Regions from separate parts of the Mesorhizobium sp. B2-2-4 genome, predicted to be linked through region 2. Evidence: predicted binding sites of a transcription regulator. Region 2 holds the regulator's gene; each other region holds the start of a gene.
What was found. The regulator LexA, encoded in region 2, represses DNA repair genes until DNA is damaged. The targets are predictions, from matches to a motif close to TGTTCNNNNTGTGTTCNG.

Region 1: the regulator LexA is predicted to act here: its motif matches at 4,035-4,052, upstream of FJ959_RS08140 (sel1 repeat family protein).
Region 3: the regulator LexA is predicted to act here: its motif matches at 2,079-2,096, upstream of FJ959_RS06780 (2'-5' RNA ligase family protein).
Region 4: the regulator LexA is predicted to act here: its motif matches at 1,506-1,523, upstream of FJ959_RS06885 (PA0069 family radical SAM protein).

The regions. Positions count from the first base shown of each region.
Region 1 is NZ_VFWB01000002.1:639,388-646,783, forward strand. Features, by position in the region: gene FJ959_RS08115 (AMP nucleosidase) at 1-835, opposite strand, end outside; gene FJ959_RS08120 (hypothetical protein) at 937-1,131, opposite strand; gene FJ959_RS31595 (hypothetical protein) at 1,185-1,343, opposite strand; gene FJ959_RS32460 (hypothetical protein) at 1,927-2,595, shown strand; gene FJ959_RS08130 (hypothetical protein) at 2,608-3,099, shown strand; gene FJ959_RS08135 (DUF2147 domain-containing protein) at 3,399-3,740, opposite strand; gene FJ959_RS08140 (sel1 repeat family protein) at 4,186-4,452, shown strand; gene FJ959_RS08145 (branched-chain amino acid ABC transporter substrate-binding protein) at 4,852-5,973, shown strand; gene FJ959_RS08150 (acetyl/propionyl/methylcrotonyl-CoA carboxylase subunit alpha) at 6,127-7,396, opposite strand, start outside.
Region 2 is NZ_VFWB01000011.1:163,244-170,639, reverse strand. Features, by position in the region: gene gltX (glutamate--tRNA ligase) at 1-198, opposite strand, end outside; gene FJ959_RS25760 (ComEC/Rec2 family competence protein) at 302-2,752, shown strand; gene lexA (transcriptional repressor LexA) at 2,746-3,489, opposite strand; gene FJ959_RS25750 (TetR/AcrR family transcriptional regulator C-terminal domain-containing protein) at 3,942-4,619, shown strand; gene kynU (kynureninase) at 4,616-5,863, shown strand; gene kynA (tryptophan 2,3-dioxygenase) at 5,927-6,763, opposite strand; gene FJ959_RS25735 (AMP-binding protein) at 6,760-7,396, opposite strand, start outside.
Region 3 is NZ_VFWB01000002.1:353,856-361,251, reverse strand. Features, by position in the region: gene FJ959_RS06795 (DUF488 domain-containing protein) at 1-165, shown strand, start outside; gene FJ959_RS06790 (ArsC family reductase) at 352-705, opposite strand; gene FJ959_RS06785 (nuclear transport factor 2 family protein) at 923-1,276, opposite strand; gene FJ959_RS06780 (2'-5' RNA ligase family protein) at 1,408-2,058, opposite strand; gene FJ959_RS06775 (fumarylacetoacetate hydrolase family protein) at 2,315-3,472, shown strand; gene FJ959_RS32455 (hypothetical protein) at 3,623-3,751, shown strand; gene FJ959_RS06770 (substrate-binding domain-containing protein) at 3,745-4,680, shown strand; gene FJ959_RS06765 (ABC transporter permease) at 4,800-5,786, shown strand; gene FJ959_RS06760 (ATP-binding cassette domain-containing protein) at 5,790-6,581, shown strand; gene FJ959_RS06755 (LacI family DNA-binding transcriptional regulator) at 6,698-7,396, shown strand, end outside.
Region 4 is NZ_VFWB01000002.1:377,573-384,968, forward strand. Features, by position in the region: gene FJ959_RS06880 (ribonuclease HII) at 1-134, opposite strand, end outside; gene FJ959_RS06885 (PA0069 family radical SAM protein) at 277-1,431, opposite strand; gene FJ959_RS06890 (glycosyltransferase) at 1,582-2,106, shown strand; gene FJ959_RS31580 (hypothetical protein) at 2,255-2,500, opposite strand; gene moaB (molybdenum cofactor biosynthesis protein B) at 2,823-3,377, opposite strand; gene FJ959_RS06905 (4-(cytidine 5'-diphospho)-2-C-methyl-D-erythritol kinase) at 3,364-4,242, opposite strand; gene FJ959_RS06910 (hypothetical protein) at 4,293-4,478, opposite strand; gene FJ959_RS06915 (S49 family peptidase) at 4,616-5,479, opposite strand; gene FJ959_RS06920 (methyltransferase) at 5,567-6,367, opposite strand; gene FJ959_RS06925 (DUF2007 domain-containing protein) at 6,367-6,591, opposite strand; gene FJ959_RS06930 (polyprenyl synthetase family protein) at 6,757-7,396, shown strand, end outside.

The DNA of each region.
Region 1 (7,396 bases), on a different contig from region 2:
CGATATTGACCATGGTGATCCCGCCATGGTTCGGCTTCTTCAAGTGGTAGGCCGGCATCTGCGGCAGGCGCTGCGGCGCCACCCCTTCGCTCGGGGCGCTCTGCCCGGCTTTGGTGACCACGTTGCCCGGTTCGATGAATTCGGCATATCCGCCGCCGCCATTCTCCATCAGGTCACGGGCGCGCGCCACGAACTCGTCGATATAGAACTGATAGTTGGTGAACAGCACGAAATTCTGGAAATGCTGCGGCGTGGTCGCGGTATAGTGCGACAGGCGGTGGAGCGAATAGTCGATCCGCTGCGCGGTGAAGGGCGCCAGCGGCCTTGGTTCTCCGAACGCCACTTCGAACGTACCGTTGGCGATCTGGTCATCTGTACCGTCGAGATCTGGCACGTCGAACAGGTCTCGGATAGGCCGCTGGATACGCTCGGCCGCGGTTCCGTCGACATGGGTGCCTTCGAGAAAGGCGAAATGCAGCGGGATCGGCGTTGTCGATTCCGAGACCGTGACCGCGACCCCGTGGTTGCGCATGATCAGACGCAATTGCTCGACCAGATAGCTTTCGAACAGGCTCGGCTGGGTGATGGTGGTGGAAAAATGCCCCGGCGTCGGCATGTGGCCATAGGCTTGGCGCGAATCGATCTGGGTGAACGAGTTGGTCGTGACGCCGATCTCCGGGTAGAAGGCGCGGTAGCGCTTGCTGCTGTCGCCGCCGGCGGCAAGCGCCGCGAAGGAGTCGCGCAGGAACTTGGTGTTGCGGTCATAAAGGGCTTGCAGCGCCGCGACGGCCTTTTCGGCGGTGTCGAAGCTTTGCCGGCCAAAAGGCTCGGGCATGACGACAGATTCGATGGCTTGGGGATAGATTCGCTTTTCCATGGCTCAATATAGAGATTTGGAAAGGCGGTTGGGAGGGGTGTCCCGATCGAAGGCGCAATTTATCCGCGCTGCAGGCTGACCAGCAGCACGAAACCGACGCCGGATTTCTTCAGTGCTGGCGCGTCGATCGTGGAACCGGCATCGGCACGCATCATCGGTACGGCCAGGACCGGCGCGGCAAGAAACGCCAGGATGAGCGCCGCCCGCGGCAGAAGCCGAACGGTTTTGAAGAGGTTGGCGGCGATGCGGTTCATGGTCTTTGCTTTTCTTTCGAGGTCTTGGTTTGGTCAGGTCTTTGGTTTCTGTCTCAGGGGCGAAGGGTGGTCGGGCAGGCGAGGCGGCAGGTTCTGGAACTGGCCTCGTCCCAGGAACGGGCCTGACGGCCCGCTTCGGCGACGAGGATGGCGAAGAACATTCCAAACAGGCTCACCAGCAGGCAGACGATGGTGAAGCGGCGGGCGAGCATTGGTCGTGTCTCCTTCAACACGCAGGAGAATGCCCGGGCACGACTGAACCGGCTCTGATGCGGACGTTCATCTGCCGTTCAAATCGGTTGATGGATTTTGAGGCGGCGCTGGCCATAAGGAGCATGGCTGCCGGCACAGCATGCCAGGATCATGAAACGAAAACGGGGCCCCCCGTTTTCATGTCGCAAGGATGGGGTCGATCAGAGCTTGTGCCAGATCAGACTTTTATTTTGCAGAATGTACGACATGTACGACGCGAAACACGGGCAAAGTACCTGTCCGTCCACCCAGACGGGTTGAGCCAAAGCCGTAGCAGTGGCCACGCGGGATAGGAGAGGACCCTGAGGTTTCCTAAGGGGCCACGGGGGGAAGAGGCTGGGCTCTATACGCAAATACCGAAACAGATTTTTTTAGAAAATGTCCGATACCTAATGTCAGTTCACTTTCTCGGACAAGCGTTCGCATAAACAGCCGTCCGCCCTTACGCCCATCGACCAACCTCAAGGTGTGCATAATCAGCATGATACCTGTCTTATCGAGTCGACTTCATGCTATTGAAATCCCGAGGGCAGGGGGTGAGATGTGGCGGACGATATCCATCGACTTGGAATAAAACTGAAGTTCGCTTACTCAGTCTTCGGTCTGTTTCTGGGCTTTACGTCGATAGTTGTCGGCGGGGCTCTCGCTCTCTATGGGGCGCTCGGTAAGACTTCCTTCGTAGCAAAGATGGTCGGGTTCGAAACGAGCCTTTCAGACGCACCTCCCGGTGTCGTTTTGTTTGTGGTCGGGCTCTTCATGGTTCGGTTCACGAAGTTCTCAGTTGTCGAGCATCTAAAGACAACTGAAGAGGTTCTCAAAAACAGCCTCCCGGCACCGATGGAATTCGCAGCAGTTGCGTCGCCCGTTGCTCCGGCAGTGACGTCTTCCGTTCCTCCAGAGCCGCCGCCAGCCCCTCCTGCGCCGGGGCCGTCACGAACCGGCAAATCGGCTAAAAACATTACGATGCGGGGCGGGGATGTGCTGACGAGAACAACCGAGCAAAGGATCGCGTACAAGCTTCGTCCTGAGAAGCCCAACGCCATGATCGCGACAGGGCCCAAGGCAGCCGCTGCGAAACCCGCGTCCAAACCCACAGCCGCCAAACCCACGCTCAAACCCACAGCAGCCGCTCCCAAACGCGCAGCCACCAAAGCCGCGTCTAAGTCTGCAACTCCCAAAGGTGCGTCAAAAAAAGGAAGAGCGAGAGGTTGAGCGGGTGTCGAGATGAACGTCGGAGGTTGGCTTAGCAAGAATGCTTTCGGGTGGTCGAAGTTATCGGCAGCAGAGAAGACTGCGATAAGAGACTTTCCGGTGTTGTGGGGCCTCTTCGAGCTTTCAGCTACCGGCAAGGCAGCAAATGTGAATTCTATAATAGCTACCGTGAATGGCCTGGCCCCGGTCGTCAATCCAAACTCCGTGGTCTTCACAGAAGCTTTGGTGTACTACCAAGATCGATTTTACCAGGGCGGCTATCAGACTAAGCATTTCCACGACCTTCGACTGACTAATCAGGCATGGCAGCAACACGTAAAGCCGGTCTTTGAAGGGGCTGTTGTCGATGGCCGTCAACGTCTCATTGCATTGCTGCTGATAATACACCGGCTGCGCAATAACTATCTGCACGGCGAAAAGGCAGTCTACGGATTTGCGGGACAGTTAGACAATTTCAGACACGCCAACCGTAGTTTGATGACGGCTATCCCACTTTGGCCGTAGATAGACGAGGGCGGTGACGCTATCGTGCGACGCCATGGCGTAATCAGTCCGCTGCTGAACACGGCCGTGCGCGCGTCTCAAGACCGTGCCACAGGCACATCGTCATTGTTCGCTCAGCACATATCGCCAATATCTTCTAAGCTCAATCTTCGTTGCCCAGATAGCCTTCTTCGCCGTGCGCATTGCGCCGTCGCATGTCCTCCTGTCAATCTGGTCGGGGCCGGAGATGATCACCCCATTCCTATCGTCATCGACGTAGAAGCATTTCTGTTTTACGTTGTCGTACTGCCCCTGCAGAGTTACTGTCTAGTCCAGGTCTGGCTCTTGCAGATCAGCCCGCCGAGCACGCAACCGCTCATTTTCAGCGAGGTGCCCGACAGTGTCGCCTTGCCGGAATAGGTCTTGTCGTTTGCCGGGTCGGTTATGCTGCCGGCGTATTTGTTGTCGCCGGACGCCTTGAGCGAACCGATGGTCTTGCCGGCATATTTGCCAGACTTCAGCGTGATGGAAAATGAACCGGAGCCCCCGATGGCCGCGGTATCGCCGGCCTGCGTCTTCCAGTTTCCCTCGATCGGATCGGCCCAGGCCACACCGGTCAGGATCAAAGTGGCCGCCAGGGCCAGGCTTGGTTTTCGAAACATCTTTCCTCCCTTGGATACCCGGCAGGAGGCTCCGCCTCGCCGGTCTGCCGCTTACGCAAACGTAAGCTAATCCAGCTCCCCGCAAAACAAAAGCGGTGCCGCAGCGGAAGCTTTGGCAATTCAGAAGCGCCGACGGAAGCAATGTCGGCAGGGAAATGAATGCATGCATGCGCGGCGTTTGTTTCGCGTGGTTAGCGGAGTGTTGATTCCGCTCGCGAAAATTTTCGTCAAATTTGGCGCTATCCGGCTGAATCGCTGGCTTTGTATCCTTAACGAATTTCCACGTTTACCTATTGTTTTAGCTTTGTTTTCCTCAAATTAAGCACGCCATTTAACGACGGATTCAAGCCTGCGCGGCATTCTCGAAAGCATCGAAAGAGCAGCCCGGGCAGACAAACGGAGGCAGCTCTCGGGAGCCAGACAGGGCCGGAAGAGAGGATTGAAAATGGCACGTTTTGAAATGCTTGAAGCAGGCTTCGGCGCCATGGGGGCAACTGCCCAGGCCGACATTCTTTTCGAACTGGGGATGATGTATGCGACGGGCCGCGATTGCGAGACCGATGTCGTCGCCGCCCACAAATGGTTCAACATCGCCGCGATCAAGGGTTCGGCCCGCGCTGCGGAATTGCGTTCGGAACTGTCGGCTGCGATGTCGAAGGTCGAGATCGCCAAGGCGCTGCGCGAAGCCCGCGAATGGATGACGATGCACTGAATTTAGAGATAAGGCAGGGCGGCCTTCTGGTCCGCCAGGCAAGGACAAGGCCGCGGTAAGACGGCCACGCGACAAAACCAAGAACGCGGCACGCCCTACAGGGCCAGCGGCGCGGCGGCCATGATCCGATGTTCGGTAGGATCAGGGCCAGCAGGAAGACAGGGAAGGCGAGTTGGGTTCGAGTGCGGGGGCGCTTGAGGAACAGCTCGACAGGCAAAGCCGCGACCGGCCGGAACAAGGCCGGCGCGGCTTTTGCCTTTTTGCTCCAGAGATGCTTCGCAGGCCTAATCGAGCGCCGCCAATGCGCCTAGACAGGCCACACGAAGGATGAAATTGTCCCGCCTCTCTGGAAGAAGCGTGGCCGGGGCGGCCGCGCGTGAGTGGAGGAGTCATACCGCAATGAAAAAATTGAGTATTTTGAACGCGGCCATTTTCGGCCTGATGATGAGCGCGCCGGTCGCCTATGCCGACGACATCACCTTTTCGGTGGTCGGTCCGATGACCGGACAGCTCGCCACCATTGGCGATCAGTTCAAGCAGGGCGCGCAGGCTGCCGCCGACGCGATCAATGCCGCCGGCGGTGTCGACGGTCGCCAGATCAAGCTCGATATCGAGGATGACCAGTGCGACCCGAAGCAGGCGGTTTCGGTCGCCAACCGTATCGTCGCCAATGGCGTCAAGTTCATCGACGGCCACGCTTGCTCGGGTTCGAGCATTCCGGCTTCCGCCGTCTATGCCGAAGCCGGTGCCCTGATGATGAGCCCGGCCTCCTCGAACCCGGTGCTGACCGACGCCGCAGCGAAGGCCGGCTGGCCGACGATCATGCGCCTCTATACGCGTGACGATGCGCAGGGTGCCTTCATCGGCCCCTGGATCGCGAAGAAGTATGCCGGCAAGAACGTCGTCATCCTGCATGACAAGAGTGCCTACGGTCAGGGCGTTGCCGATGCGGTCAAGGCCACGATGAATGCCGGCGGCCTGAAGGAAGTGGACTATGAAGGCATCAATGCCGGCGAAAAGGACTATTCGGCGCTCGTCACCAAGCTCAAGGACCTCAAGGCCGACGTTGTCTATTTCGGCGGTTACCACCCGGAGGCTGGCCTGATCCTGCGCCAGTCGGCGGAACAGGGCATCAAGTTCCAGCTGATCATGCCGGATTCGATAGCCTCGCCGGAATTCTGGCAGGTTGCCGGCCCGGCCGGCGAAGGGACCATGTTCGTCTTCCCGTCGGATCCTCAGGCAAAGCCGGAAGCCAAGGCAGCCGTCGAGAAGATCAAAGCCGGCGGTTTCGTGCCGGAAGGCTTCACGCTATTCTCCTACGCCACGATCCAGGCCTTTGCGGAAGGCATCAAGCGTGCCGGCAGCGATGATCCGGCCAAGGTCGCCGAGGCGCTGAAGAACGGGCAGCCAATCAGCACGGTTGTCGGCAATGTCACCTTCGACGAGAAGGGCGACCTCAAGAACGCCAGCTACGACATCAACCAGTGGCACGACGGCAAGTATGCGCCGATCCAGCCGTAATCGCTGCCTATATCGATGAAATGGCCGGGCTCGTCCCGGCCATTTCATTTCTGCCTGTGTGTCTTGCCATGGACATATAACGGCGGTCGACATTCTACGGCGCCTCTCTCTGTCCGGCAGGACAGGGACGCTTGGCATCCGGCAGCGAGGCTGTCAGCCTTGCATATCCTCGAACCGCACCAGCACAGTGCCGTCGGTAACCTGCGCGCCCTCGGTGGCGATCTCGGCGATCACACCATCATGCGGCGCGGCGATGGTGTGCTCCATCTTCATCGCCTCGAGAATAAGCAGCGGTTGCCCCTTCATCACCGTATCGCCCTTTGTCGCCCGCACAAGCTTGACCAGTCCCGGCATCGGCGCGCGCAAACTGCCTGACGCCGCCGCCGCATCATCGCCTCTGGCCAACGGGTCCGGCACCGCGAACGTATAGCCGGCCGCGCCTTCGAATATCGTGATGTGGCCTGGCCAGCGGGCGAGGCGAGGAACGGCGCGAAGGTCATGCGAATTGGCGCTGTCATAGGGTGCATGGAGCGTCACCTGGGAACGCCGGTCTGGTCGTACCGAAACCCTTGCCAGAATATCGTCCTCGCCAAACTTCAGCCGGATCTGTCGTGCCATGCCATGGAAATGCGTGTAGCCGGCAAGCGACGACCATGGATCGTCCGATGCCGGCAGCGCGCCCGCCCCGGAGGCCGCTATGGCCGCGGCCGCGACCGTTTCGCCGCTCGGCGGCGCAATCTCGGTCAGCGCCTGCTGGTGGCGGCCTATCAGGCCGGTATCGACGTCGCCCGCCGAAAAGTCCGGATCGGTCACCAGCGCGGCGAGGAAGGCGGTATTGACGATCGAACCGGCGACTTCGGTTCGCGCAAGCGCCGCGCCGAGTGCCTCCAGCGCAGCCGGCCTGTCCCCGCCATGCACCACCAGCTTGGCGATCATCGGATCATAATAGGGAGAAATGGCGTCGCCGGCCCGCACCCCGGTTTCGACACGCATGGCGGCCCCTTGGGGAACCATGTCGGGAAATTTCAGATGATGCAGCGTGCCGGTCGCAGGCAGAAACTCCCTTGCGGCATCCTCGGCATAGAGGCGCGCCTCGAAGGCGTGGCCGGCTAGCTTTATCTCGCCTTGCGTTTTCGGCAGCTTCTCGCCGGATGCGACCCGCAACTGCCATTCTACCAGATCAGTGCCGGTGACCATCTCGGTGACCGGGTGCTCGACCTGCAACCTCGTGTTCATCTCCATGAACCAGAAGCGGTCAGGCGTCAGGCCTTGCGAGGCATCGACGATGAATTCGATGGTGCCGGCACCGCAGTAGCTGATCGCCTTGGCGGCCTTCACCGCCGCCTCGGTCATCGCCTTGCGTAACGCCTCGGTCATGCCGGGGGCGGGGGCTTCCTCGATAACCTTCTGATGGCGTCGCTGC
Region 2 (7,396 bases):
GAGCCAAGTCAGTCCTTCGAGAATGGCTGCTGTCGCCGCATCGGTGGAGCGCTCGCGGTCGGTGTCCTCGATGCGCAGCAGCATCGTACCGCCGGTGTGCTTGGCGTAGAGCCAGTTGAAGAGCGCCGTACGCGCGCCGCCGATGTGCAGGTAGCCGGTGGGCGAGGGGGCAAAACGGGTGACAAGCTTGTCGGACATACAACTCTCGGGAAACGTCTGGAGCGGGGTGCGGATCACACGCACTTTCGCGCGTCGCGCGTTCATGTAGCATAGGGTGTCGAGGGCGCAAGGGGCAGACCCGATGGCTGGAGCGGGCAGGGGCGCGGAGGAAGGCGAGGACGTCGTTGCCGGCGTCAGCGAACGCTCTTTTTTTGCCACGCCCGCGCCCGCCTCATTGCCGCTGGCGTTGTCGCCCCTACAGCAGCCGAGCAAGTCGCCGCCGGCGGATGTTTCCACGCCGCCCGGCATTCCCGCAGCCGGCGCGGCCGTGCGTCTGCGCCGTGAGTTCGGCCGTGCTTCATGGCCTCGTCTGCGCAACGGCGTGGCCAGAGCGTCCGAGCTCGAACTCGATCGGGGCATAGCCTTCCTGCTCGTGCCGGTGTTCCTGGCATGCGGATCGATCGCCTATTTTTCGCTGGCGGCGGAGCCGGGCTTTGCCAAGCCTGTCGCGGTCGCGATCCTGATGTCGCTGTGCGCGCTCGTTTCACGCTCATGGCCGAAAACGCATCTGTGCTTCATGGCGGCGCTGTTGTGCGCGCTCGGCATGCTCGCCGGCAAAGTCGAGACGTGGCGAGCGGGAACGCGGATGCTGGGCTCGGAAATCTCCACGCAAATCACCGGCCGCGTCGTTTCGGTCGACCAGATGGAGACCGGGCGCATCCGGCTGACCATCGATGTGACATCGACCGCGCGGCCGAAACTACTCTACGCGCCGGAGCGCGTTCGCCTTTCGGCACGCAAGGTGCCGGCTGAAGTGACGGCCGGTTCGCTCGTGACCGGCTATGCCAGGCTGTTGCCGCCGACCGGACCGGTGCGGCCGGACAGCTACGACTTTTCCTTCGACAGCTACTTCGCCGGCATAGGCGCCAGCGGCTTCTTTCTCGGCAACCCCAAAATCGTCTCAGCCGATGACAGGCCGCTGTGGGCCGCCCTTTCAGCCGCCATCGAGAGTGCTCGCGAAAGCATTGCCGACCATATCAGGGGCAGCATCGGCGGCGCCGAGGGCGAGATCGCCGCGGCGCTGATCGTGGGTGTGCGCGCCGGGATTCCCGACGAGATCAATGAAGCGATGCGACGCACCGGCATCTACCACATCATCTCAATTTCCGGGCTGCACATGGCGCTGGTCGCCGGCACGGTCACGGGTCTGCTGCGTGGCGGCTTCGCGCTGTTCCCGAATTTTTCCTCCCGCCGGCCGGTCAAGAAATACGCGGCCGCGGCGGCACTTTTCTCCATCGCCGCCTACCTCGTCATTTCGGGCGTCGTTGTCGCCGCCGAACGCAGCTTCATCATGCTGGCGGTGATGCTGATCGCCGTTCTGTTCGATCGGGCGGCACTCACCATGCGCAATCTGGCTATTTCGGCGATCGCCGTCATCGTGGTGTCGCCGCACGAGGTGGTAGGGCCGAGCTTCCAGATGTCCTTCGCCGCCACCGCGGCCCTGGTCGGCGCCTATGCCGGCTGGTCGGATCGCAAAGCCGACAAAGCGCGGACCCCGCCGCCGCAACGGACCTTGCCTGGCCTGCTGACGCGAAAATTGCTGCTGGCGACAGGTGGGCTGGCGATGACCTCGATTATCGCGGGAAGCGCCACGGCGCTTTTCGCCATCTGGCATTTCCAGCGCGTGTCGCCGCTCAGCCTGTTCGCCAATCTTGCCGTCATGCCGATCGTTTCGGTCGTGATGTTCCTTGCGGTTGCCAGCGCGCTGCTGATGCCGTTCGGGTTCGATGGACCATCCCTTTATCTGATGGGCAAGGGACTGACCGCGATGATCGCCATATCAGGATGGATCTCGCAACGCTCGCCGGTCGACGCGGTCGGGTTGATTTCGCAGCAATCCGTCCTTCTGGTGGCGATCGCCCTGGTCATCGCGACGATGGCCACGACATGGCTGCGGCTGGCGGCACTTCCCTTCGCGCTCGCCGGCCTGTTGACCGTCTCGGACACGCGCACGCCGGACGTGCTGATTTCGGAGGATGCCCGCCTGGTGGCGTTGCCGATCGGCGGCGGCGAGCTCGCGATCAACCGGGCGCGCCCGAACGAATTCACCGTCGATAATTGGAAACGCGCGCTGAAGTCCGAAACCATCGTTGCGCCGGAACTGTTCGACAGCGGAGACCGACAGTTCGACATCTTCGATCCCGCGCAACTTCCGGCGGGAGCGCCTTTCTATTGCTTCACGGGCCTGTGCATGGCCCGGCATACCTCGGGGGCGATCATCGCGCAGGTGGAGGATCGCAAGGACGCCTGGAGGGCCTGCTCCTATGCGGATCTGATCGTCATCAACGACCCCGCGGGCTACGATCCCTGCCACAATCCGCTGGTTCTCGTCATCACCAAGCGGCAGCTCGCTCGCAAGGGAAGTGCCGCCGTCTTCTTCGACCAGCAATCGGCGACGGCACCGGCACGGGTCAGCTTTGCCGTCGACAGGCCATATCGGCCCTGGCACGAACAGCGGAAATTCTCACGCGAGGCAAGGGGACTGCCGCCTTACCGTAAACCCGAAAAGCCCACCGCCGACCCCGCTCAGTAGCGCCTGATCAGGCCGACCAGCTTGCCTTGCACCTTGACCCTGTCCGGTCCGAAAATACGTGTTTCATAGGCCGGATTGGCAGCCTCGAGCGCAATCGAAGCACCCTTTCGGCGGAAGCGCTTCAGCGTTGCTTCCTCCTCGTCCACCAGGGCCACGATGATCTCGCCGGGACTTGCGGTGTCGGCATTGCGGATGATGACCGTGTCGCCGTCGAAAATGCCGGCCTCGATCATCGAATCGCCCTTGACCTCCAGCGCATAGTGTTCGCCGCCCATGATCATGTCAGGCGGCACTGAAATGGAATGCGTCTGATGCTGGATGGCGTCGATCGGCACACCCGCTGCGATGCGACCCATGACCGGGATCGACACCGCTGAAACCGCGTCGTCGTCATTGCCGGCAGCGGGCAGACGCGAAGACGTCGCCGGCTTGATCTGCCGGCTAGGGCTGCTGCCCTGTCCGAGGCTGCCCTGGATGACGCTCGGGGAGAACTTCTTTGCCGCGTTAAGACCCGGCGCGATCGAGTCCGGCAGGCGCAGCACCTCCAGCGCGCGCGCCCGGTTGGGCAGGCGGCGAATGAAGCCGCGCTCCTCCAACGCCGTGATCAGCCGATGAATTCCCGACTTGGAGGCGAGGTCCAGCGCTTCCTTCATCTCGTCGAAGGACGGCGGAATGCCGCTTTCCTTCAGCCGTTCATGGATGAACATCAAGAGTTCATGTTGCTTGCGCGTGAGCATGGCGGCCCCCAAAGGCATTGCACGAAGGGTCTGGAACCAGAATCAGAAAACAAACCCAGAACAAACACTATCTGTTCCAGTTGTGTTCCGCAACCATTTAAAGTTTAATGAATTTGTTAAGGCGACGGAAACGAAATGCCCTCCCGCAGCCAGCATCCTGCCAGCGCGGTCCGTCGTCAATGCGCTCCCGGGCCCTTTGAAACTATTTTGGTTAATGGCCTGTGGCCCGACCGGTCTCCACTCTTGGCACAAGCCTGCAAGCTGGGTGACCGGCAGGTGCGGGGTGCGTTTGGGCGGATTAGAAACCCCTGCGGCTCGTGAACGAAACGAAACCAAAATGCCAACTTCCGCCGGAAAACGGCCAGACACCACCACTGGTCGCGACGGGCTGCGTTCGTTCGTTCGCTTGACGAAACCGTATAATAATGTACGGTTTTCGAAGAGGAACACCAATGACCACGCCGAAGCAGGCCGCGCGACGCGAACGGATAGAGGAGGCCGCCTATGCGGTGCTCCGGGAAGCCGGCTACAAGAGCGCCTCCCTGCTTGCTATCGCCAAGCGGGCATCGGCCTCGAACGAAACCCTCTACAACTGGTACGGCAACAAGCAGACCCTGTTTCGATCCTTGATCGAAGCCAATGCGGGAGAGGCAAGGAAGCTGCTGGAGGACGCCCTTCACCAGGCGCGCGATCCGCTCGAAACCCTGAACTTGCTCGGGCCAGTCCTGCTGACCCTCGTGACGGGCGACAAGGCGGTGGCGCTCAATCGCGCCGCGGCCGGCGACGTCAACGATACAGGCACGCTTGGCCAATCGATCGCGCAATTCGGCCGCAATACCATAATGCCGCTTGTTGGCGACCTGCTTCGAACCGCAAGTCGGGCCGGCCCGATCGCCTGTGACGATCCTGCCGAAGCCGCCGACATCTACATCAGTCTTTTGATCGGCGATCTCCAGGTTCGCCGGATCGTTGGGGTGCTCGAGGAACTGCCTCGGGCGGAAATCGAGCAAAGATCGAACCGGGCGTTCACCCTGTTCTTGCGCCTCTATGCGGCCAGCCCTTGCCCGGGCGGCAAAACAGCCGGCCCGTTTCCAGGGCGCTCTTCTCACCGAGGAACATCGCGACCATGAGCAAAATTCCCGATCTCGCAGCGATCGAGGCAATGGACACCGCGGATCCGCTGCGTGCCATGCGTGACCGCTTCACCTTGCCCCAGGGGGTGATCTATCTCGACGGCAATTCGCTGGGCGCCGCTTCGCCAGCCGTGTTCGGCGAGCTGCAGAAGGCCGCCACGCAGGAGTGGGCGCAGGATCTCATCCGCGCCTGGAACACCGCCGGCTGGTTCGACATGCCGGTCGAACTCGGCGACCAACTCGGGCGCCTGATCGGGGCCGCCGCCGGCCAGACGGTGGTCTGCGATACCACCTCGATCAACATCTACAAGGTGCTGCATGCGGCACTCGGGATGCGGCCGGACAGGTCAGTCATCATCGCCGAGGGGGACAGCTTTCCGACCGATCTCTATATGGCCGAAGGCGTTGCCTCGACGCGGCCGGGCACGGTGCTGCGGCTCGAGGGTGTCGATGCGCCGACCATAGAAGAACTGATCGACGAGCGGGTCGCGGTCATCCTGGTCAACCACGTCAACTACAAATCCGGGCAGTTACGCGACATGGCCGCGCTGACGCGGACGGCACATGATGCCGGCGCGCTGATTGTCTGGGATCTCTGCCATACCGCCGGCGCCTTGCCCGTCGAGCTCGACCGTTCGAATGCCGATTTCGCCGTTGGCTGCACCTACAAATATCTCAATGGCGGCCCGGGTGCCCCGGCCTTCATCTACGCGGCCGAGCGCCACCATGGCGATGTCCGCCAGCCGCTCAGCGGCTGGTGGGGCCATGCGCGGCCATTCGCCTTCGAACAGGGTTTTGCTGCCGGCACAGGCATCCGCCGGTTTCTCTGCGGCACGCAGCCTGTGCTGTCGATGCGCGCGCTCAAAGGGGCGCTCGATGTCTGGAACGACGTCGACATGGCAGAGGTGCGCAGGAAGAGCATGGCGTTGACCGATCTGTTCATCCAACTGGTCGAGGCAAAATGCGGCGCCTACGGCCTCGAACTCGAAAGCCCGCGCGATGGCAATGAGCGCGGCAGCCAGGTTTCGTTCCTCCACCCGCATGGCTATCAGGTGATGCGGGCCTTGATCGAGCGCGGCGTGATCGGCGATTTCCGCGCGCCATCCACGATTCGCTTCGGCTTTACGCCGCTTTATGTCGGCTATGTCGATGTCTGGCAGGCTGTCGAGGTGCTGGAAGACATTTTGCGCACGGACGCGTGGCAGGAGGCGCGTTTCGCCGTCAAGGCGGCGGTGACTTAAGAGCCTGTCGCTCAGAAAAGCGCAGTGGGTTCGGGATAACGATATGCAGTCGGCAAAGCTACGTCAGAGCCGGGTGCGGACCTTCCACAGCTCCGGGAACAACTCCACCTCCAGCATCTTCTTCAGGTAGGACGCGCCCGATGTGCCGCCGGTGCCGCGCTTCATACCGATGATGCGCTCGACCGTGGTGACGTGGTTGAAGCGCCAACGGCGGAAATAATCCTCGAAATCGACCAGCTTCTCGGCGAGTTCGTAGAACATCCAGTAGCGCTGCGGGTCGCGGTAGATGATCTGCCAGGCGACAAGGACCTCTTCGTTCTCGGTCCGCGTTTCGCGCCAGTCCGTACGCCTTGCGTCGGCACCGATGTCGAAGCCGTTACGGGCGAGCAGCAGCAGCGCCTCGTCGTAGAGCGACGGTTGCGCCAGGATCGCCTCCAGTTTCTCGCTGAGGTCCGGCCGGTGCTTGTGCGGTCCGAGCATTGCGAGATTGCGGTTGCCGGCCATGAACTCGATGGCACGGTACTGCCACGACTGGAAGCCCGAGGACTGGCCAAGCGCGTCGCGGAACTCGGTGTATTCGCTGGGCGTCATCGTGCGCAGCACGTCCCAGGCATTGTTGAGCTGCTCGAAGATGCGGGCGACGCGCGAAAGCATCTTGAAGCTCGGTTCGAGACGGTCGGCGCGGATGGAGCGGATTGCGGCGCCGATTTCGTGCAGCGCGAGCTTCATCCAGAGTTCCGATGTCTGGTGCTGGATGATGAACAGCATCTCGTCATGGGCTGACGAAAGCGGCTCCTGCGCCTCGAGCACCTTTTCCAGATGCAGATAGTCGCTGTAGGACATGCGCTCCTTGAACGACATTTCCGCGCCCTCGGCGGACGGGTCGTAGGGCTTGCTCAATTGATCTTCTCCGCGCGCAGCCGGAAGCGCTGGATCTTGCCGGTCTGCGTCTTGGGCAAAGCGGCGATGAATTTTACCGAGCGCGGATATTTGTAGGGCGCGATCGTGGCCTTGACGTGATCCTGCAGACGCTTGACGGTCATTGCGTCTGGCGCCACGCCTTGCACGAGCACCACATGAGCCTCGACGATCTGGCCGCGCTCGGCATCCTCGGCGCCCACCACCGCGCATTCGGCGACATCGGCATGCGCCAGCAGCGCCGCTTCGACCTCTGGGCCGGCGATGTTGTAGCCGGCACTGACGATCATGTCGTCGGAGCGCGCTGCGAAGTGGAAAAAACCGTCCTCGTCCTGCCAGAACGTGTCGCCGGTGAGGTTCCACCCGTCGCGGACATAGTCGCTCTGCCTGGCATCGGCCATGTAGCGGCAGCCGGTCGGTCCCCGCACCGCGAGCCTGCCCGCGGTGCCGCGCGGCACTTCGCGCATTTCGTCGTCGACGACGCGCGCCTGATAGCCGCCAACGGCCTTGCCGGTGGAGGCAGGCTTCATGTCATCGAAGCGGTTGGAGATGAAAATATGCAGCATTTCCGTGGCGCCGATGCCGTCAAGGATCGGCTTTCCGGTTTTCTCAGTC
Region 3 (7,396 bases), on a different contig from region 2:
GCCGAGTTCCAGAAGCGGTATCGTGCCGAACTGGAAGGCAATGGCGAGGCCGTGGCGCAACTGCGCGCCCTGCTCCGCGACGGCAAGGTGACGCTGCTCTACGGCGCCCATGACGAGGCGCACAACAATGCCGTGGTACTGGCGGGGTATCTGAGAGGACAGTGACCTGTCCCTTCGTCATCCTCGGGCTTGACCCGAGGATCCATGCCGTGACGTCCGTCCGGAAATGCAACGGAGCAGAATCTGCACGGCTGCGACGCCCAAAAGTCACGGCATGGATCCTAGGGTCTGCGCCGCGTCGCTTCGCTCCTTGCTCCGCCCTAGGATGACGAACTGAGAGTGTACCGCGCCCTACTTCCCGACCACCGCCGCCTCATAAACATCCGGCTTGAACCCGACCAGGATGCGGTCGCCAACCTCGAGCACAGGCCGTTTGATCATCGTCGGCTTGGCCAGCATCAGTGCCTTGGCCTTCTTTTCATCCAGGCTCTGCTTATCCTTGTCCGGCAACTCGCGGAACGTCGTGCTGCCCTTATTGAGCAGCTTTTCCCAGCCGACCTTGCGGACCCAGCCATCCAGCCTGCCCGCCTCGATGCCTTCCGCCCGATAGTCGTGGAACCGATAAGCCACTGTATGGCCCTCCAGCCAGACGCGGGCCTTCCTGATCGTGTCGCAGGTGGTGATGCCGTACATGGTGATCGTCAAAACAGGTGCCTTTCGGACTTCGAATCTGGCCGCAGATTAAGCAGCCCCCGCGCGCTTTGCCAGCGGCCCGGCAGAACCATCGAGGAGCAAGTTTCTTCACTAGCGGGCGCGCGGTCGCCGATCCGTGACGACGACGTCCATAGGGTCGGATAGCGGCCAGGACATGATCCTGGCCGCTAGGATGCGGCGAAATGTGCCGCCAGCCGGGAAACCCGCCTCAATAATAGAAGCGCTCTTCGGCAATCTTGCCGTTCTTGACCGTGTACAGGCCAACCTCATCCATGGTGACACGCTGGCCCGTGGCCTTGGGCGTTATGTCAAATGTAAAGCGTACGGCGAACTGGTCGCCGTTGACATAAGGGCCCTCGACCGAGCCGCCATGGACTTCGTTGTTTTCCTGCCACCACTGGCCTTTCTGCTTGACGGCGTCCTTGCCGCGGCAGACGGCCATCGGCCCCTCCATGGCCTCATAGCTGACGATGTCGTCGGCGTTGTATTTCTCGGCAGCACTTTCGTAGTCACCGCGCTTGAGAAGCTCCGTGAAATCCTTGGCAATTTCCGTGTTGGTCATGTGTTCCTCCTGTTCAGACGCATTGCAAATAGGGAAAGGTTGGCGGCCTGCCATCGTCGTGCCGTCTGGTAGCTGACATGCCATGTCAGGATGATGGACCGCGCGGACTATGCGAGGACGATTCCAGGCTCTCACATGGCGGGCAGTGCATCGTCCTGACCGGTCAGCCGCCAGCGTCCGGGCTGCTTGTAGGCGCCTTTCCCAATGAGACTGTGGATCAGCACAAAATCCCGGACAGTCCAGCCGATCGGATCGATCGACCGCTCGCGAATGCTGGGAACGCCCACTTCATCACGAAGCAATGTGACATGCGGTTCGATGGACCTGGTGAGAAAGGGTTTTAGCGGGCTGTCCGAGATCACCGCCGTCAGGTCACGCCAGAACTTCTGCAGCGACGGATTGCCATCGCTGCCGCGCAGGACCAGTGCACCACCGCCAAAAGCCGACAGGCGATCGAACGAGACCTCGAAGGGCTTCGCAACGATCATCGATCCGATATGACAGGCGGCCTCTGCCAACTCCTGCGGGTACTCCTCATGGTCGCCGAGGCCGACAAGCGAGATGTGGATGTGATTTTCCGGAACCAGCCAGCCTTGCAATCCGAACTCACGGTTCAAGGCAATGGCCTTTCGCGCGAGACGACCAGCAATCGCGCTGCCGACGAGGATGGCAAAGAACAGCCGGTGGAAATGCTTCCCGGCCTGTTCCCATCGGAAAAAGGCCTGGCCGTTCTTCGCGGTTCCGAATGCGGGTTGCCCACTCATACTGATCTCGTCCGCCAATTGACTCAGGGCGAGCATACTAGAACAAAACGAGAACAAACGCAAGCCGAAAAATGACGCAGGCGTTGGGGCTCCCGCACCGCCGCATGCATCCAACCCCCGACGGAGTGCTTCCTTGCGGTACGCCAATCGCCGACGACGCCGGCAGACATGGCGCCTGGCTCACCACAAACGGGATAGACCTTTGACAGGAATCCGGTGAAAGTGCCGCGCCGAACCAGCAAGCCGCATTTTTGATGATCAGAGGACCGCACGCATGACAAACCCGATGCATCTGCCCGCCGAAGGCCTTTTTGTCGGGCGCGCCAGAAGCAGCGACGCCTCGCATCCCCTGGTGGTCACGGTGCGTGATGGCACCGTCTTCGACATCACGTCGAGCACGGCGCCGACCGTGCGCGATATCTGCGAGATGGCCGATCCGGCCGGTTATGTGCGCTCGGCCAAGGGCAAGCCGATCGGCTCGCTCGATGATATCGCGGCCAACAGTTTCGAGGCCGCGCGTGATCCGGCAAGGCCCTATCTCATCTCCCCCGTCGACCTGCAGGCGATCAAGGCCTCGGGCGTCACCTTCGTCGTCAGCCTTTTGGAACGCGTCATCGAGGAACAGGCGCGCGGTTCGGCGGAAAAGGCCGACGCCATCCGCGCCGACATTGCCGGGCTGATCGGCCACGATCTGTCCAAGCTCAAGCCCGGTTCGCCGGAAGCGATGGAGATCAAGGCCAAGCTCATCGCACGCGGCGCCTGGTCGCAATATCTGGAAGTGGGCATCGGCCCCGACGCCGAGATCTTCACCAAATGCCAGCCGATGGCCTCGGTCGGCTTCGGCGCCGATGTCGGCCTGCATCCCGTCTCGACCTGGAACAATCCGGAGCCGGAGATCGCCATGATCGCCGCCTCAAGCGGCAGGATCGTCGGCGCCACCATCGGCAACGACGTCAATTTGCGCGATGTCGAAGGGCGTTCCGCACTGCTGCTCGGCAAGGCCAAGGACAACAACGCCTCCGCCTCGCTTGGGCCTTTCATCCGCCTGTTCGACGGCACGTTCTCGATCGACGACGTAAAGCGGGCCGTGGTCCGGCTGAAAGTGGAAGGTGAGGACGGGTTCTCGCTGGAGGGCGCGAGCTCGATGGCCGAGATCAGCCGCTCGCCGGAAGAGCTCGTTGCCGCCGCCATGGGCCCGCATCACCAGTACCCGGACGGCCTGGCGCTCTATCTCGGCACCATGTTCGTGCCTTCGAAGGACCGCGGCGAGAAGGGCAAGGGGTTTACCCACAAGGTCGGCGACATCGTCACCATCTCGTCGGAGAAATTCGGCGCGCTGGTCAACCGGGTGCGACTGTCGCCGGACTGCCCGCACTGGACCTACGGCGCCAGCCATCTGATGCGCGATCTTGCCAGGGCCGGCCTCCTCTAGCTCTGGGTTCACCCGAGGGCGGTCAATCATCGCTCCGGCGATCCTCGAGGCCGGTATCGCCTGCCGCGAAAAATCATCCGAACTGATGCAATCTGATGGGACCGCTGATGGCGTCCCGTCAGGCGCCGACTACGACTGACAGGCGGAGGCTTGCCATTTGTCGAAAAAGAGGATGCTCTGATCATCCAACACGGCGTTGGCGAGGAGGACGCGGTCTTGCCCGATCAAGAGGGCGGTTTCGAACTGATCAGTTTCAAACGGGAGGAAATCAAATGCTGACACGGCTAAGAGTGGTTCTATACGGCCTGCTGGTCGCGCTGACGGTCATTCCGGCGGCGGCGCAGGCCAAGACGTTCTACTGGATTTCACATGGCGGCCCGGCCGATCCGGTCTGGACATACTTCCTTGCCGGCGCCAAGCAATGGGCCAAGGACACCGGCAATACCGTCAACACCTCGTTCCACAATGGCGACGTCGCCTCGCAGCAGGAGGCGGTGCGGGCCGCGATCTCGGCCAAGGCCGACGGCATCACCACCACCAGCCCCGATCCGGGCAGCCTTGTCGAGATCGTCAAGGAAGCCCGCGCGGCCAACATTCCGATCATCAATTTCAACACGCCCGATCCCAAGGCCAATTTCAACGCCTATGTCGGCGGCGACAATGTCACCTTCGGCAAGCACTGGGCGCAGTATCTGGTCGACAAGGGCCTGGTGAAGAAGGGCGACTTCGTCTGGATGCCTGTCGAGATTCCCGGCGCCACCTACGGCGTGCAGGAAGAGGAAGGCATCAAGAGCGTGTTCGAGCCGCTCGGCATCACCTATGAGGTGACCGAGGCGACGCTCGACCAGGCCGAGGTGATCAACCGCATGGTCGACTATCTCACCGCCAACAAGGCCAAGGTGAAGGCGATCATCGGCCTTGGCGACCTCGTCACCGGCTCGATCAAACGCGTGTTCGACCAAGTCGGCGTCAAGCCCGGCGAAATCCCCGTCGTCGGCTGGGGCAACTCGCTCGACACCACCCAGGAAGTGCTGAACGGCTACGTCAATGCCGGCCAGTGGCAGGATCCGCAGGCGACCAGTTATGTCGCGCTGTCGCTCGCCAACATGGCCGCCAGCGGCATTCCCCCGGGCTTCAACGTCATCACCGGCGCGCTCTATGAGAAAGATACCGCCGAGATCTACGACAAAATCCTGTCCGGCAAATAGCCCCTGATCTCCAGCGCCGCGCGTCCACCGGGCGTGCGGCGTCCCGCCCTTTCGCCTGGTATCGAGCCGTTTGATGCGGCCCGATGGTCCGGCCCATTCCAACCAGTCGCGGGTTACACGTGGAAAATCGTTCGCTTGTCCAAGGCCTGATCGCGCGGCCGGAATTCGGCCCCTTCGTGCTGCTCGTCGTCGAGATCGCCGTCTTCTGGGGTTTCAACCACGACTTCCTGTCACCCCAGAACATCTCCAACACGTTGGCCTTCACGGTCGAGCTCGGGCTGATCGCGCTGGCGATGACGTTGCTGATGACGTCGGGCGAATTCGACCTTTCCGTCGGCTCGCTGTTCGGCTTCTCGCCGGTGCTGATGTGGACGCTGTTCAACAGCGGCCTCACCTCGCTGGAGATGGGCTTCGTTGTCGCGCTGCTGGTCGCCGCCTTCATCGGCCTGGTCAATGGCTGGTTCGTCACGCAGCTCAAGATCCCGTCCTTTCTGGTCACGCTCGGCATGCTCCTGGTGGTGCGCGGCACCGCGCTGTTCGTCACCGACGGCTTTCCGCAGCGCACCTGGAGCGCCGAGGGCAGTTGGCTGGCGGAGGCGCTGGTCGGCGATTTCTTCATCGGCCCGTTCCGCATCTACATGTCGCTGTTCTGGTTCATCGCCGCGGCCATCGCGCTGGGCTATGTGCTGACGCAAAGCCGCACCGGCAACTGGATTCAGGCCGCCGGCGGCAACCCGAACGCTGCGAGGGCGCGCGGCGTCAATGTCAGCCGTGTCAAGATCGGCCTGTTCGTGCTGTCCTCGGTCATGGCCTCGCTTGCAGGCGTCATCTCCTCGCTGCGCACCTCGGCGGCCAACCCCAACAGCGGCACCGGCTACGAACTCGAGGTCATCGCCATGGTGGTGATCGGCGGCACGGCGCTGACGGGCGGGCGCGGCACCATCATCGGCACCGTGCTCGGCATCCTGATCCTGCGCGTCATGCGCAACGGCATCGTGCTGATCGGCGTGCCCGGCCTTGCCTACAACATCTTCATCGGCGCGATCATCCTTGGCATGATGGCGCTTCATTCATGGCTGGAACGCCGGCATCAGGCAGGGACGTGAACCATGGCCGAGCCACTGATCCGCATGCAGAACATCCGCAAGTCCTACGGGCGCGTGCAGGCGCTGGTGGACGCCAATTTCCATGTCAACGAGCGCGAGATCGTCGGCCTGCTCGGCGACAATGGCGCCGGCAAGTCGACGCTGATCAAAGTGCTGTCGGGCGCGGTGCCGCTGACCAGCGGCGACATCTTCATCCGCGGCAAGAAGGTGAACCTTCGCAACACCAGCGACGCCATCGCCAACGGCATAGAGACCATCTACCAGGATTCGGCGCTGGTCACCCAACTGTCGATCGCCCGCAATTTGTTCCTCGGGCGCGAGCCGATCAAGCCGCCGCGCTTCCTCAACCGCATGGACCAGGAGGCGATGAACACGGTCGCCCGCGACCTGCTCAAGCAGGTCGGCATTTCCAAGAACATTCCGCCGACCACGCCGATCGGCTCGCTCTCCGGCGGCGAGCGCCAGGCGGTGGCGATCGCGCGCGCCATGCATTTCGACAGCGATCTCATCATCCTCGACGAACCGACCAACAATCTTGGCGTCGCCGAAACCCAGGGCGTGCTGAGCTTCGTGCGCAGCGCGCGCGATTCCGGCCATTCCTGCATCTTCATCGCGCACAACATCCACCATGTCTTCCAGGTGGTGGACCGCATCGTCGTCATGCGGCGCGGCAAGGTGGTGGCCGGGGACATCGACCCCAAGACGACCAGCGTGGCGGAGGTTGAACGCGTCATCACCGGCATGTCGGACAAGGAGATCCGCGACGCCATCGCCGATGGCAAGGGGTCGCATTGAGGACGAGCGCAACATCCCTGGCGAAACAGCAGAATGGGCATCCGGGCGATGGGCGCGATCGGCGCCGCTCAAATCGCCCGTCTGGCGTGCCATCGCATCGGCAATAGGGTTGCGGCATGAAAGCCACCGTCTCTGACATCGCCAGGAACTGCGAACTGTCGACGGCGACGGTCGACAGGGTGCTCAACAACCGGAAGGGGGTCAGCGCGGCCAACCGGCAGCGCGTCATGGAGGCCGCCAAGCAGCTCGGCTATCTGCCGGTCGCCGATCAGGTAACGCTCCCCTCGCGGCCGGCCAATCTGGAATTCTTCCTGCCGATCGGCAGCAACGCCTTCATGCAGGATTTGGCCAGGCATATCGAGGATTATACCTCGCGCCTGCCGCTCGTTGCCTCGTGCCGGATCCACAACCTCGCCGGAATCTCGCCGAACGCTTTGCAGACCGCCGTCGAAAACCTGTCGCTGAAAGCCAACGGCGTCGGCGTCATCGCCGTCGATCATCCCAGGACGCGCAACATCCTGCGCGACATCGTCGAGGCCGGCATTCGCCTGGTGACGCTGGTGTCCGATATTCCGGCCGCACCACGCTCGGCCTATGTCGGCATAGACAACCGGGTGGCGGGACGGACCGCCGCACTCCTGATGGGGCGCTTCCTCGCCGACCGCGAGGGCCAGTTGGCGATGGTGGTCGGCTCGCGCTCCTATCGCGGCCATGAGGAACGTGAGATGGGTTTCCGCTCCGTGCTCGGCGAGGAGTTCCCCAACCTGAGCGTCAGCAGCGCCGTCGAGATCAACGACGAGACCGGTGCCAGCTAT
Region 4 (7,396 bases), on a different contig from region 2:
AGCGGGCCGCGTCCGGCCTCGTCCATCCCCGCGACCGGCCACAGGCCTTCGGCCATCGCCTTCGTCTCGAAGGAGAAATCGGGTTTCTCGACGATTTCGAAGAGAGGCGGAGAATCAGAACGCGCGCGAGCCATGTTGCGGCGAGGTTCGCATCGGCTCTGATTCTCCGCAAGTCCCTCCGGGTCGGGTGGGGCGCCGGACCGGGAGGGCACCGTCTGCAGGCCGGGGCAGGCCGGACGGGATTTTTTCGCCACGGCGGCAAACAGCCGCGGTCGTTCAAAGCAGCATCAACTGCTCCTGGTCCTTGCCGGCGGCGACGAACTGGTCGGTCCGCAGCGTGCGCCGCTCGGCATTGAGACCGAGCCGCTTGGCGGTGATTTCGAAGCGCCGGCCGATCTGCCAGGCGTAAGGACCCGCGCCCTTCATGCGCTTGCCCCATTCCGAATCGTAATCCTTGCCCTCGCGCATCGAGCGGATCAGCGACATCACATGGCGATAGCGGTCGGGATAGTGGCGCAGCAGCCAGTCCTTGAAGATCGGGCTGACCTCGAGCGGCAGGCGCAGCACGACATAGCCCGCCTCGCGTGCGCCGGCATGGTGCGCCGAATCGAGGATGCGTTCCATCTCCTGATCGGTCAGCCCGGGGATGATCGGCGCGACCATGACCGAAGCAGGGATGCCGGCATCCGCAAGCTGCCTGATCGCCTCCAGCCGCTTGGCCGGCGTCGAGGCCCGTGGCTCCATGGTGCGCGCCAGCATGCGGTCGAGCGTGGTCACCGACAACGCCACCTTGGCGAGGCCCCGTTCAGCCATGCGTGACAAGATGTCGATATCGCGCGTCACCAGGGCGGATTTGGTGACGATGCCGACCGGGTGGCCGCGCGCCTCCAGCACTTCGAGGATCTCGCGCATGATCCGGTACTGCTTCTCGATCGGCTGGTAGGGATCGGTATTGGTGCCGATGGCGATGGTTCGCGGCTGGTAACCGTCCTTCGACAGTTCCTTGTCGAGCAGGCGCGCCGCGTCGGGCTTGGCGAACAGTTTGGATTCGAAATCCAGCCCCGGCGACAGGCCCATGAAACTGTGCGTCGGCCGCGCAAAGCAATAGACGCAGCCATGCTCGCAGCCGCGATAGGGATTGATCGAGCGGTCGAAGGAGATGTCGGGCGATTCATTGCGGGTGATTATGGTACGCGGCTTCTCGACCTGCACCTCGGTCTTGAAGGGAGGCAGTTCCTCCAGCGAGTTCCAGCCATCGTCGAAGACATGCCGGCTGACCGGCTCGAACCGGCCGGACGGGTTGATGCCTGCCGACCGGCCGCGGTTGCGGTCCGGACGCACGCGCATGCCGCTCTGCTCGATCATAGCATTGGCTATTTCGGCTCGTCCTGCTCCGAAGGCGGCAATGTCGGCGCGCATGATCGGTTCCATCTTCGCCCGCTCCCAGGGACTGTCCATGTTGTTTCGAATCGCTCTGCTCATGAATTTAATCCTATTTGCCGAACGAGAACAAAGCAAGAACTTTCTATGGTGCGCCGCAAAAACTGGCGCTGCGTTCCGCTTTCCGCTATTCGGCAAATGATGCTCACCGTTCTCATAGAGACCCACAATGACGAGGAGGGCCTCGCTCGCACCCTGGCGACGCTGATCGGCGGCGCGGTCGAGGGCGTGGTGCGCGAGGTCATCGTTTGCGACACCGGTTCCACCGACCAGACCCATCGCGTCGCCGAGCATGCCGGGTGCCAGTATGCGACCGACGGCGTCGCGGCGGCCATCCGGCACGCGAAAGGCGATTGGCTGTTGCTGCTGGAACCGGGCGCGCGGCTGGTCGACGGATGGATCGACGAGGTCGTTGCGCATACAGCGAGGCAAACCATGGCGGCGCGGTTTTCACGCACACGCGCCGGCCGCGCGCCATTCCTGGCCCGTATCTTCTCGGGAAACCGTGCCTTGGCCGACGGGCTGCTGATCAGCAAGCGCCAGGCCACATCCTTGTCGAAAAGAGCCGGCAGCGCCGAGGCTCTCGCTCGCGGCCTGGCGACCAAGCGGCTGGATGCCGAAATCTGGGCCGCTCCGGCAAAACAAGAGCACCGCCCGTCCAAATGATTTTGCAGCTGCTCTGTCTACGTGCGTTGCACATGTGACGCGCAGCCAGTTTCCGATCACGCGGGTGCCGGCGCGCAGGCCGCGGCTGATGATGGAAGTGGTTTCGGTGTCTCGCGGTCCTCGCGCCGGTGCTTCCACGGCGAGCCGGTCATTCGCTAAAACGCATCTCGACAGGCATCCAGCGAAGACGACGTCTGGCTTGACGCTCTGCCTTGCTTTCCGCGTCGTAGTCGACCGGGATCGGTTCCTGACTGAACGACCTTTGATCGTCCAGGGCGTTGATGATGACGATTGCCCTGGCATCGTCCTCTCCGGCGATTGCGGCGGTATAGACACCGCATTCACCGCAGATCAGGTAGTCGGCCGTCCCCAATCCAAAACGGTATTTCTTCAATCGCTGGATGTCCTTGACTGAGATGATCAGCCTGCCGTCCGGATCGGCGACGGCGCGCGAGCCATGCTTGGTACAGAACGAGCACTGGCAGGCGCGAACCTCGATTGTCGATGGATCGAGCTCGGTTGAAAATCGAAGGTGTATGTTGCCGCAATGGCACCCGCCATTATGCACTGTCATCGCGTCCGCCCGTCTTCAACGGCGATGGCCGCCGCCGCGAGACGATACGTCCTGCCGCATCCGGTTTGGAATGGTCTTTCGAAGGCGAAGGCGGTGTTCTGCCTGGCAAACGCGGCGTGAAACCAGCGCCTTGCCTCGGCTTTCACGGAGCCGACATGCCGCGCCGCAGGTGCTCGTCCAGGCGCGGCATGATCTCGACGAAGTTGCAGGGCATGTGCCGGTAGTCGAGCTGCGCCTTCAAGATGCCGTCCCAGGCATCCTTGCAGGCGCCGGGCGAGCCCGGCAGCACAAAGACGAAGGTGGCGTTGACGACGCCGCCGGTCGCCCGGCTCTGGATCGTGGAGGTGCCGATCTTGTCGTAGGAAATGCGGTGGAACACCTCGGAAAAACCATCCATGCGCTTTTCGAAGATCGGCTCCAGCGCGTCCGGCGTCACGTCGCGCCCGGTGAAGCCGGTGCCGCCGGTGGTGATGACCACATCGATCCCATCATCCTTCGACCAGCCGAGCACCTTGTTGCGGATCTTGTCTCCATCGTCGGTGACGATATCGCGGGCGGCAAGGATGTGGCCGGCTTCCGCGATGCGGTCGGCCAGCGTCTGGCCGGACCTGTCGTCGGCAAGGCTGCGCGTGTCGGAAACGGTCAGCACCGCGATGCGGACCGGAATGAAGGAACGGCTCTCGTCAGTCCTGGCCATGGGCATCTGCCTCCGCCGTCATGCTGCGCGTCGCGGCGACGAACCAATCGGGTTGCCGGGCACGGATATCGGCGGCCGCGCGCTTGGCGACGTTGCCGGTCTCGAACAAGCCGAAGCAGGTGGCGCCGGAACCCGACATGCGGGCAAAACCGGCTCCGGCCTTGTTCAGAACAGAAAGTGCCTTGCCGATGGCGGGCTCGATGGCGCGGGCCGCCGGCTCGAGGTCGTTGCGCGTAATCTCCAACCAGTTGCGCAGGCTGTGGAAGTCGACCACGCGCGGCAGCGGCGGCAGCGCTTCATTGTCGCGCCGCGACAGCGCGTTGAATACGTCGGCTGTCGAGACCGCCTTGCCGGGATTGACCAGCACCAATCCGAGCGCCGAGAAATCCGGCACGATCGACAGCTCCTCGCCGATGCCGCGTGCAATCAGCGGCCTGGCCGCCAGGCACATGGGAATGTCGGCGCCGAGCGAAAGCCCGATCCGCGCCAGCGCGACATCGTCGATGTCGAGTTGCCAGCTTGCCGCAAGCCCGCGCAGAACTGCTGCCGCATCGCTCGACCCGCCGCCGACGCCGGAAGCGACGGGCAGGTTCTTTTCGAGCTTGATGGCGACCGGCGGCGTGCCGCGAGGACCGGCTGCCTGCCGCAGCGCGTCACGCGCCCTGAGCACCAGATTGCTGCCGTCGACGGGAACATCCGGACCGTAGCGGCCGGACACGCTGAAATCGTCTCGCTCGGCAAGCGCGATCTCGATCCTGTCACCAAAGCGCGTGAACACCGCCAGGCTTTCGATCAGATGATACCCGTCATCGCGCCTGCCGGTGACATGCAGAGCGAGGTTTATCTTGGCGGGCGCCGGCCACATCCGGACGCGCCGGCCGGATTCCAGGCTCTCGATTGCGAGTGAAATGAGGATCAGTCCTTGGCCAGCCGGTACTCGCCGGTCTTCGGATCCTTCACCAGCGTCCCCATCGCGCCGTTTGCCGTCTGCTTTTCGGTGCGCCGCACCTTGGCGGTTACGCGCTCGGCCTCGCGGATGAAGGTGCGGTAGCCAAAATAAGCGGCGATCCCGACGACGGCGAAGAAAATGATCTGCGGCATATCAAAACTCCTCCCACGCTGGGCCGGCGAAGGGCGGCCGGTCGGGTCGGTTGGCGCATGTCGTCCAAAGGCGGTTTCTGGAGAAAAACGACATGCATGGAACTTCGAGGTTCATGCTAGACGGTTTTGCCGGGTTTTCAAAGCCCGAAGCGCGCCCACAAAGCGCGCTCTTGCGCCGCATCGAGCACGCCGCCGGTGGCAGCGGCGGCAATATCGGGCGCCGAAAAGCCCTTGCTCGAGCCGAACAGCCCGAAGCGGCCGAACAAACCGCGCGGCGCCGAGATCAGCTTGAGTTGGGTTTTCGCCCCGAACCGCGTCTTGAGCACGGATCGCATGTCGCCGAGCGCATCGACAAGCCCAAGCTCCAGGCCGCGCTTGCCGGTCCAGAACAGGCCCGTGAACAGGTCGGGATCGTCCTTGAGCTTGGTGCCGCGCCGCTCCTTGACCAGATCGATGAAGGTTTCGTGCACTTCGAGCTGCAGCGCCTTCAGCCGTTCGATGTCTTCCTTTTTCTCGGGCTTGAACGGATCGAGCACCGACTTGTTCTGCCCTGCCGTATGGACGCGGCGCTCGACGCCGATCTTCTTCATCAGCTCCGGGAAGCCGAACGAAGCCGAGACCACGCCGATCGAGCCGACGATGGATGATGGATCGGCGAAAATCTCGTCGCCGGCGACCGCGATCATGTAGCCGCCCGAGGCAGCGACGTCCTCGACGAAGACCAGCACCTTTCTGTTCTTCTCGATCGCGAGGTCGCGGATACGCTTGAAGATCAGCCGGGACTGCACCGGCGAGCCCCCGGGCGAATTGATGGAGATGGCGATGGCAGGCGCGTCGAAGGAAAACGCCTTTTCGATCAGCCCGGCGGTGGAGGCAAGCGACAGGCTGGGACGGAACGGGCCGCCGCCCGCCAAGATGGTGCCGTGCAACCGGATAACCGGAATGGTGACGACCGTGGAACGCCAGGATTTCGGCAGCAGGCGGTTGAAAAGGCGTTTCACTGAGGTCGATCTCCGCTCGATGGGTTGCCAGCATGTAGGAATTTCAAGGCCAACGGCAATGCCGCGGCCATCGCGGCCAGTTTGTGTTCAATCTCCGAACAGGGAGGCGAGGCCGTTGTTGATCATCTCCGTCCGTTCCGACGGGCCGTCGCCCGTCTGCGCGTGAAGCATCAACGGCGGCCGGATGGCGAGTTTGCCGCGCGCCCCGAACGTTGCCCTGACGATGATGCGGATCGCCGCGGCATCGGGACGGGGATGCACGGCCAGCATCTCGGCGTCGCCGAAACGGCCCGCGATCGCATCGAGAAGCGAACCGAGTTGCTCGGGCCGCGCGATGACGGCAAGCCCGCCGCGCGGCCTGACCACTGCTGCGGCACTGCGGATCCAGCCCTCTAACAGCCCGTCCTCCATGACATGCGCTTCCTTTCTCAAGCGCTCGGGCGTGGCGCGGTCCTGCGCGGCGTTGAAGGGCGGATTCATGATGACGAAATCGAAATCATTGTCGCCGAGGCCGGCCGCCGTCCTGGCGCGGCCCGAAAGCGCGACATTGGCGACGAGCACCGAAGCGCGGTCGACGAGGTGAGCGTTGCCGGGATGCGCGAGCGTGGCCGCGGCGAAAGCCGCCATTTCCGGCGCGCGTTCGACCAGCACGGCCCGGGCCGTCGGGCAGCGCGCCAGAACGGCAAGTGCCGCGGCACCGGCGCCGGCGCCGAAATCGGCGAGACGCCCGCCGAAGGAGGACGGCACGGCAGCCGCCAGCATCATGGCGTCCATGCCGGCGCGATGGCCGCCATGCTTGGGCTGCACCAGCCAGAACCGGCCGCGATGGAAGGCATCGACCGTGTGGGCTGGCGTGTCCGGGGCGAGGGCGGCTGGCGCGGCGGACATTATTTTTGGCGGATCTCGTTGGCGATGCCGGCATCCGTCAGGATGCGCCGCGCCGCGTCGGCCTTGTCGGCGTCGACCATGACGCGCCGCGGCAGGATGCCGAGCGAGCCGTCGAGCACGCTCATATTCTGGTCGGCCACGAAGCAGCCGATGCCGGCATCGCGCATCAGCGATTCGACGAAGGAGATGATGACCGCGTCGTTGGTGCGAATGAGCTCTATCATCTGACGAAACTCTCAGTTTGCCGCGTTCATGTAAACGCATGCGAGGCCCGAAACCAGAGAAGCCGCGCCAATTCGCCACTTGCCGTGGCCGCGTTCGCCGCCCTAGAGTCCGTAACGGAACTAAGGGTGCCGTCGCACGCGTTACATCAGACGGGAGAGTTTGTCGTGGGTGTCGTTCTCAACATCGAAAACGGAAAGCGGGAACCCGCCTCCATCAAGGATCTGATCGACCTGACGGCGGCCGACATGGGGCGCGTCAACGAATTGATCCTGTCGAAGGCCGGATCCGATGTCGAGATGATCCCGGAGGTCGCCAACCACTTGATCTCGTCGGGCGGCAAGCGGCTCAGGCCAATGCTGACGCTCGCCGCCGCACAGATGTTCGGCTATGCCGGCGAGGGCCACGTCAAGCTCGCTACATCGGTCGAGTTCATGCACACGGCGACGCTGCTCCACGACGACGTCGTCGACGAGAGCGGCATGCGACGCGGCAAGAAGACGGCCCGCATGATCTGGGGCAACCAGGCGAGCGTGCTGGTCGGCGACTTCCTGCTTGGCCAGGCATTCCGCATGATGGTCGATGTCGGTTCGCTGGAGGCGCTCGACATCCTGTCGAGCGCGGCCTCGATCATCGCCGAGGGCGAGGTCATGCAGCTTGCCGCCGCCAAGAACCTGGAGACCACCGAGGACGAGCATTTCGCCGTCATCAAGGCCAAGACCGCGGCCCTTTTCTCGGCTGCCGCCGAGGTCGGCCCCGTCATCGCCCAGGCGACGCGCAACGACCGCGCCGCCTTGCGCTCCTACG